One region of the Micromonospora sp. RTBAU3-60 genome, then DNA from elsewhere that is predicted to be linked to it. Evidence: riboswitches for the same ligand, from Rfam matches in the RefSeq annotation. Region 1 holds a riboswitch; the other holds the start of a gene.
The links. Region 1 has a riboswitch for ZMP and ZTP ahead of ACY34I_RS15675 (metallophosphoesterase). Riboswitches for the same ligand answer to the same signal wherever they lie in the genome.
Positions count from the first base shown of each region.

Region 2: another riboswitch for ZMP and ZTP. It lies ahead of ACY34I_RS29680 (glycine hydroxymethyltransferase); the one in region 1 lies ahead of ACY34I_RS15675 (metallophosphoesterase).

Region 1 covers NZ_JBUEGB010000013.1:113,787-117,322, reverse strand. Annotated here, with positions in the region: gene ACY34I_RS15685 (MFS transporter) at 1-117, shown strand, start outside; gene ACY34I_RS15680 (thymidine kinase) at 172-888, shown strand; gene ACY34I_RS15675 (metallophosphoesterase) at 902-1,792, opposite strand; ZMP/ZTP riboswitch at 1,814-1,891, opposite strand; gene ACY34I_RS15670 (Rv0361 family membrane protein) at 1,937-2,395, opposite strand; gene ACY34I_RS15665 (VOC family protein) at 2,547-2,918, shown strand; gene ACY34I_RS15660 (SDR family oxidoreductase) at 2,966-3,536, opposite strand, start outside.
Region 2 covers NZ_JBUEGB010000047.1:532-4,067, reverse strand. Annotated here, with positions in the region: gene ACY34I_RS29690 (aminotransferase-like domain-containing protein) at 1-506, shown strand, start outside; gene ACY34I_RS29685 (hypothetical protein) at 575-826, shown strand; gene ACY34I_RS29680 (glycine hydroxymethyltransferase) at 981-2,417, opposite strand; ZMP/ZTP riboswitch at 2,436-2,524, opposite strand; gene ACY34I_RS29675 (RNA-guided endonuclease InsQ/TnpB family protein) at 2,698-3,536, opposite strand, start outside.

The DNA.
Region 1 (3,536 bases):
CGGGTGGGCCTGGTCTCCCTGCTGATCTTCTTCGTCCTCGGGTTCGCGCTGCTCGCGGCGGTGCCGATCCGCCGGGCCGTCGTCGCCGCCGGCAACACCCCGCCCCGGGTGCTGTAAGCCGGCGGCGCACCGGCCTGATCGGGGGCGGTCGATCGACTAGGCTGCCCCGACGTGACCGACGACGCCGCCGCCCCGATCTGCCTGGCCCGGCCCCTCTCCGGCTCCGGCGACGACCGTGCCGGCGGCTGCGCCGCCGCGCGCGGCGTCGACGGGCGGCCGCTGCACGCCGCCGCGCTGAAGTTCTTCTGGGGGCCGATGGACTGCGGCAAGTCCACGATGGCCCTGCAGATGAACTACAACCACGCCCGGCAGGGCCGCCGCGGCCTGGTCACCACCCGCATCGACCGGTCGCTCGGCCCGCAGGTCACCACCCGCATCGGCCTGGCGCACGCCGCCATCGAGGTCACCGACTCACTCGACCTGCGCGACCTGGTCCGCGACGCGCTCGCCGACGGGATACGCGTCGACTACCTGATCTGCGACGAGGCGTCCTTCTACAACCTCGAGCACGTGGAGCAGATGGCCGAGCTGGTCGACGACTACGACGTCGACGTGTACGCGTTCGGCCTGGCCACCGACTTCCGCTCCTGCCTGTTCCCGGCCGCCCAGCGGCTGTTCGAGCTGGCCGACGAGGTGGCCCGCATCCAGGTCGAGGTGCTCTGCTGGTGCGGCCGGGAGGGGCTGCTCAACGCCCGCGTCGTCCACGGGCGGGTGGTCCGCGAGGGCGAGCAGGTCGTCATCGGCGACACCGTGGACGACGCCGACGTGCGCTACCAGGTCCTCTGCCGCCGGCACTACCGCTCCGGCGACCTCGGCCCGCGCGGCTGACCGGCCGGGGCCGTCACTCCCCGGGCACGTCCACGCCCGACACCGCGTCGACCAGGTAGACCTGCCGGCCGGCCTGCGGGTCGCGAGCGTGCAGGGTGTGGAACATCGGCGACCCGGGACCCCCGAGGTCGACGACGGACGCGCCGGCGCCCGTGACGGCCCGCTCCAGCCGCGGTGGCGCGGTGAGGTCGATGCGGGTGACCACGCCGGGTGTGACCCACACCGGAACGCCGGCCAGCGACCCGGACAGCTGCAGGTGGTAGTGCCCGCAGAGGACCGCCCGCACGTCGCCGCCGGCAACGGCCGCGGCGAGCTGCTCGGCGTCGCGCAGGTTGACCGAGCCCATCAGCGGCGAGAAGGGCAGCGCGATCGGCGGGTGGTGCAGCACCACGACGGTGCCGGCCTCGGCGGGCCGGGCCAGCACCGACCGCAGCCACCGCAGCTGCTCGTCACCGACCACGCCGTGCACCGCCCCGGGCACCAGGCTGTCGAGCGTCACCACCCGCAGCCCGCGGATCACGCTCACGGCCGCCCGCTGGCCGGACCCGAGGTCGGCCGGCTGGCCCACGTCGGCGCCGTCCGCGGCCAGGTGACCGGTGCCCAGCACCGCGGCGAACGACTCGCGGGTGTCGTGGTTGCCGGGGCAGTAGACGTGCGGGATCCCCCGGTCCCGGGCGAACCGGCCGACCCTGGCCCGCACGGCGGCGCAGCCGGCGACTGACCCGTCGTCGGCGATGTCCCCGCTGACGACCACCAGGTCGATGCCCGGCACGAACCGCACGTCGTGCAGGATGCGGTCGAGTGCCGCCACGGCATCCACGCCGTCCTCGTCCACCCCGCTGGCGGTGACGTGGGTGTCAGACAGGTGCAGGATCCGATGACGACCGGCCGGGGCGATGGACATGTGGTTCCTCATCTCGTCGATGAGGGGCACCCAGGCGGTCGACGCCCCCGACCCGCACTCCCCGGTGGTGACCCACCCTCGCCAGTCGTGGTGTCGACACCATAGGACACCGCCGCCCACCGTGTCGTCCCCGCCCGGCTGAGCTCAGAACGGGTCCCCGCACACCCGCCACTTGCCGTCCTCCTGCACCACCGACAGGGTGCGCTCCTCACTGGCGCCCCCCTCCCGGGTCAGCCGAGCCTTCACCGTGGCGCGCGGGATGCCGCGCTGGGTGGCCACCGACACGTCAGTGATCTGGTAGCCCCTGACCTGCGGCGGGGTGCGTACCCAGCTGCCGAAGCCGACCGCGCTCCACCGGCTGCGCGCGTTGCGGCACAGCTTCTCGTACGCCTTGTCGGTGTCGCCGCTCGCCACCTCCCGCAGGAACGCGTCGGCGGTGTCCCGCACCGGGCCGTTGGCCTGCATCATCATCTGCACGTTCCAGACACCCAGGCCGGCCACGCCGATCAGGCACAGACCCAGCCCGAGCCCACCCAGTATCAGGCCGTTGCGGACCGGCCGGCGGGGCCGGGCCGGTCGGCTCCATGGCTGCTCCTTGCCCATCGGGATCGACCGTATGCGCCCGATACGTCCCCGCGCAGGCACATCGCGTCGGTCACCGCTCGTGGAACACGCGCGCCTCGACCCCGGTGTTTTGAAAGATCGGCCCGGTACCTGCCAGAGGATGTCAGGATCTGTCGGCAGGATAGCTGGCATGACAGTGCACGCCGACCTCGCGATGGTCAACCTCGACAGCTCCGACCCGGCCGCCCACGCCGGGTTCTACTCCCGTGTCCTGGGCTGGGAGATCACCCACAGCCAGGCCGAATACGCGATGATCAGCAAGGACGGGACCTCCATCGGCTTCGGCCTGGTCGACGGGTACGCGCCGCCGGCCTGGCCGGACGCCACCGCCGGCAAGCGCTACCACCTGGACGTGTACGTCGACGACGTGACCGTCGCCGAGAAGGAATTCGTGGCGGCCGGGGCGACGAAGCCGGAGTTCCAGCCGGGCGGTGAGCGGTGGACCGTGCTGCTCGACCCGATCGGCCAGCCGTTCTGCGTCTGCCCCCGTCCGCAGGGCTGACCACGGGCCGGCTCGCCGGGCGGCTGACCGCCCGGCGAGCCGCTCGGTCAGCGGAAGGCGGCCACGTTCCGCGCCGCCCAGTCGGCGAAGGTACCTGGCGCCCGTCCCAGCAACCGCTCGACGTCCGGGCTGACCCGCTGCTCGGCCGGTGACGGCGTACCCAGGATGCCGAGGGTGGTCGCCACGACGGGCTCGGGCATGAACGGCAGCATCCGCTCCCGCGCCTCGGCGTGGCTCAGTTCCACGAACCGAACCGGTTCGCCGAGGGCGCCGCCGATCGCCGCCGCCTGCTGCCGGGGCGTGACCGGCGCCGGACCGGTCAACTCGTACGTGGCGGCGCCGTGACCGTCCCCACGTAGTGCGACGGCGGCGACCTCGGCGACGTCGGCCGGGTCGACGAACGGCAGCCCGACGTCCCCGAACGGCGCGGCCACCATCCGGGCCCCGCGTACCGTCTCCGCCCAGGCGAGCGTGTTGGTGTGGAACCCGCTCGGCCGCAGCACCGTCCACTCCAGCCCGGATGCCTGGACCGCCTCCTCCACGTGCGGGGGGTAGCGCCGGGTGCCCACGCCCTGGGAGGACAGCAGAACCACCCGCCGCACGCCGGCGTCGCGTGCG
Region 2 (3,536 bases), on a different contig from region 1:
TGGTCGCCGACCAGCGGGTGGCCGGCTCCGACGGGACCGTCGGCCCGCTCGCCGACCAGCTCGCCAAGATCAAGAGCATGGTCACCGTGAACACCTCGCCGATCGCCCAGGCGGTGATCGGTGGGGCGCTGCTGGCCCACGACTGCTCGCTGGTGGCGGCGAACGGGCGGGAGCGGGCCGCGTACGCCCGCAATCTGGGGCACATGGTCGACGGGCTGGCCCGGCGCTTCCCGGCCGGCGGCCCGGTGCGCTGGAACGTGCCGGCCGGCGGCTTCTTCGTGGTGGTGACCGTGCCGTTCGGCGTGGACGACGCGCTGCTGCACCGCTCGGCCCGCGAGTACGGCGTGCTCTGGACCCCGATGGCCCACTTCTACGACGACGGGGCCACGGTGAACGCGCTGCGGCTGTCGGTCAGCGCGGTCACCCCGGACCAGATCGACCTGGGCCTGGACCGGCTCGCCGCGCTGGTCACCGACGAGCTGGCCGCGCTGGCCGCCCCGGCCTGACGCCGCAGTGTCGCCGCTCCGCCACCACCCGTGTGCCCGGCGCGGAGGTGACCGTTGATAATGGACGGATGGTTGCCTGGGAGTACGCGTTGCTGGTCCGCCGCTATCAGGGGCAGGGCCGCAATTTCCACGTCTCGTTCGTCTGGTACGGCCCGGACGGGTCGCGCTCCGACGTGACCGCGTACGGGGACACCGCGATCGCGCACCTCAACCGGGTCGGCCGGGACGGCTGGGAGCTGGTCTCCGCCGCCGAGGACGTGAACAACGTCCAGGGCAGCACCGAGGTGCACCGCTACCACCTCAAGCGCCCCCTCCGCTGACCCCCCACCCCACCCCCGTTGATCATGAAGTTAGCCGCGGAGAGAGCGTTTCCTCCGCCGCCAACCTCATGATCAACGCTGTTCCGGCCGGATGTGCCGACGCCCCGCGCGGGCGGGGCCGGGCGGGGCGTCGGGGAGGCGGGCGGGGGCGAGGTCAGCCCAGGTCGACGGCCGGGTAGAGCGGGAAGTTGGTGAGCAGCTCGCTGGCCTGCTTGCTCACCTTGTCCGCCAGCGCCGGGTCGAGCACGTACTTGGCCTTGGACGGGGTGCCGTCCGCGTTCGCGGCCGGGGTGGTCTGGGCGAGCACGATGTGGATCAGCTCGGCGGTGGCGTCCATCTCGGCGGTGCCGAGACCGCGGGTGGTCAGCGCCGGGGTGCCGATCCGGATCCCCGAGGTGTACCAGGCGCCGTTCGGGTCCTGCGGCACGGAGTTGCGGTTGGTCACGATGCCCGAGTCGAGCAGCGCCTGCTCGGCCTGCCGGCCGGTGAGGCCGTACCCGGAGACGTCGATCAGCACCAGGTGGTTGTCGGTGCCGCCGGTGACCAGCTTCGCGCCCCGGCGCAGCAGCCCCTCGGCGAGCGCCTGCGCGTTGGCCACGATGCGCTGCGCGTAGCCGGCGAAGTCGGGGCGGCGGGCCTCGGCCAGCGCGACCGCCTTGGCGGCCATCACGTGGGGCAGCGGGCCACCGAGCACCATCGGGCAGCCGCGGTCGACCTGGTCGGCCAGCTCCGGGCCGCAGAGCACCATGCCGCCGCGCGGGCCGCGCAGCGACTTGTGCGTGGTGGTGGTGACGATGTGGGCGTGCGGCACCGGGTCGAAGTCGCCGGTGAAGACCTTGCCCGCGACCAGGCCGGCGAAGTGCGCCATGTCGACCATGAAGGTGGCGCCGACCTCGTCGGCGATCTCCCGCATGATCCGGAAGTTGACCTTCCGCGGGTACGCCGAGTAGCCCGCCACCAGGATCAGCGGCTTGAACTCCCGCGCCGCCTCGGCGACCTTGTCGTAGTCGACCAGCCCGGTGGCCGGGTCGGTGCCGTAGCTGCGCTGGTCGAACATCTTGCCGGAGATGTTCGGGCGGAAGCCGTGGGTCAGGTGCCCGCCGGCGTCCAGCGACATGCCGAGCATCCGCTGGTTGCCCAGCTCCCGGCGCAGCGCGAACCAGTCCGCCTCGGTCAGCTCGTTGACCTGGCGTACCTGGGCCTTCTTCAGGGCCGGGGACTCCACCCGATCGGCCAGGATCGCCCAGAAGGCGACCAGGTTGGCGTCGATGCCGGAGTGCGGCTGCACGTACGCGTGGGCCGCGCCGAACAGCTCCCGGGCGTGCTCGGCGGCGAGCGCCTCGACCGTGTCCACGTTCTGGCAGCCCGCGTAGAAGCGGCGGCCGACCGTGCCCTCGGCGTACTTGTCGCTGAACCAGTTGCCCATGGCCAGCAGGGTGGCGGGGGAGGCGTAGTTCTCGCTGGCGATGAGCTTGAGCGACTGGCGCTGGTCGGCCAGCTCCGCCCCGATGGCGTCCGCCACCCGCGGCTCGACGGCGCGGATCACCTCGAGCGCGCTGCGGAAGGCGGTGGATTCGGCGTTCAGCGACATGCGACCTCCTGATGACGTGCGGAAGGCCCAGGCGCTCGGCGTGCGTCCTCGTGACGGGACCGCTCCCCGATGGTGCTCCATCCCACGCGCCAGTCACGGCCCGCGCCGATCCTACCGGGTACGCCGCGACCTGCCCGGTCCACCTCCGTACGAGGCGGCGGCGGGACCTGGTCGCGGGCCCGACCCCGCTGGGTCCCGTGCCACGTGACTTGGTGCAGCACGCTCTCGTTGACCTCCTCCCCACGCCTAAAGGCGGGGGACTCCCGAGGCTGATCGGCGTTTACGCTGCGATCAGTTCGGGTGGTTGGCGCTTCGCGGACTGCCCGACGGCGAGGTCTCCACGCCCTGTTACCGCCAGTCCGGCGGCGAGTATGTTCTTGGCCGCGTTCACGTCGGCGTGGTCCTGATGGCCGCAGGCGACGCACCGGAAGACCGCTTGGCTCTTGCGGGACTCCGGTGCGACATGCTTGCAGGCGTTGCAGGTCTGCGACGTGTACGCAGGGTTGACCTTCTCGATCTTTGCCCCGTGGTAGCGGGCGGCATGCTCCAACTTCAGCAGGAACCCACCCCAACCCTTGGACAGGATGGCCCGATTCAGGCCAGCCTTCTGTCGTACGTTACGGCCAGGCTGCTCAACGGTTCCCTTGGCACTTGCGGTCATGTTCTTGATCCGCAGACCCTCGACAGCGACCAGGCCGTGCTCGCGGACAAGCCGCACGGCGGTCTGCGCGGTGAAGTCCGTCCGCCGGGCTCGTATCCGCGCATTCAGCCGGCCGAGTTGCGCGCGGGTAGCGTCCCGGCGTTTCGACCCACGGTTACGACCGTGAACGCGCAGCGACCGCGACAGGCGCTGCTGCAACCGCTTGAGCCGGACCGCCTCGCCGGGGGTGACGAACTCCCGATCGTCCAGACCCCCATCAGAGGTGGCCACGGCGACGGCCACACCACGATCCACGCCGACCGGCGGTTTACCGTTCGGAGCCGCCTTGGTCACGCCGTCCTCGACGCAGAACGAGATGTACCAGCGTCCGCCGTCACGGGAGACCGTGGCGTTACGGAGGACACCGCCGAGCGGCCTGGACCACCGGAACCTGACCGGCCCGAACTTCGGCAGGCGTA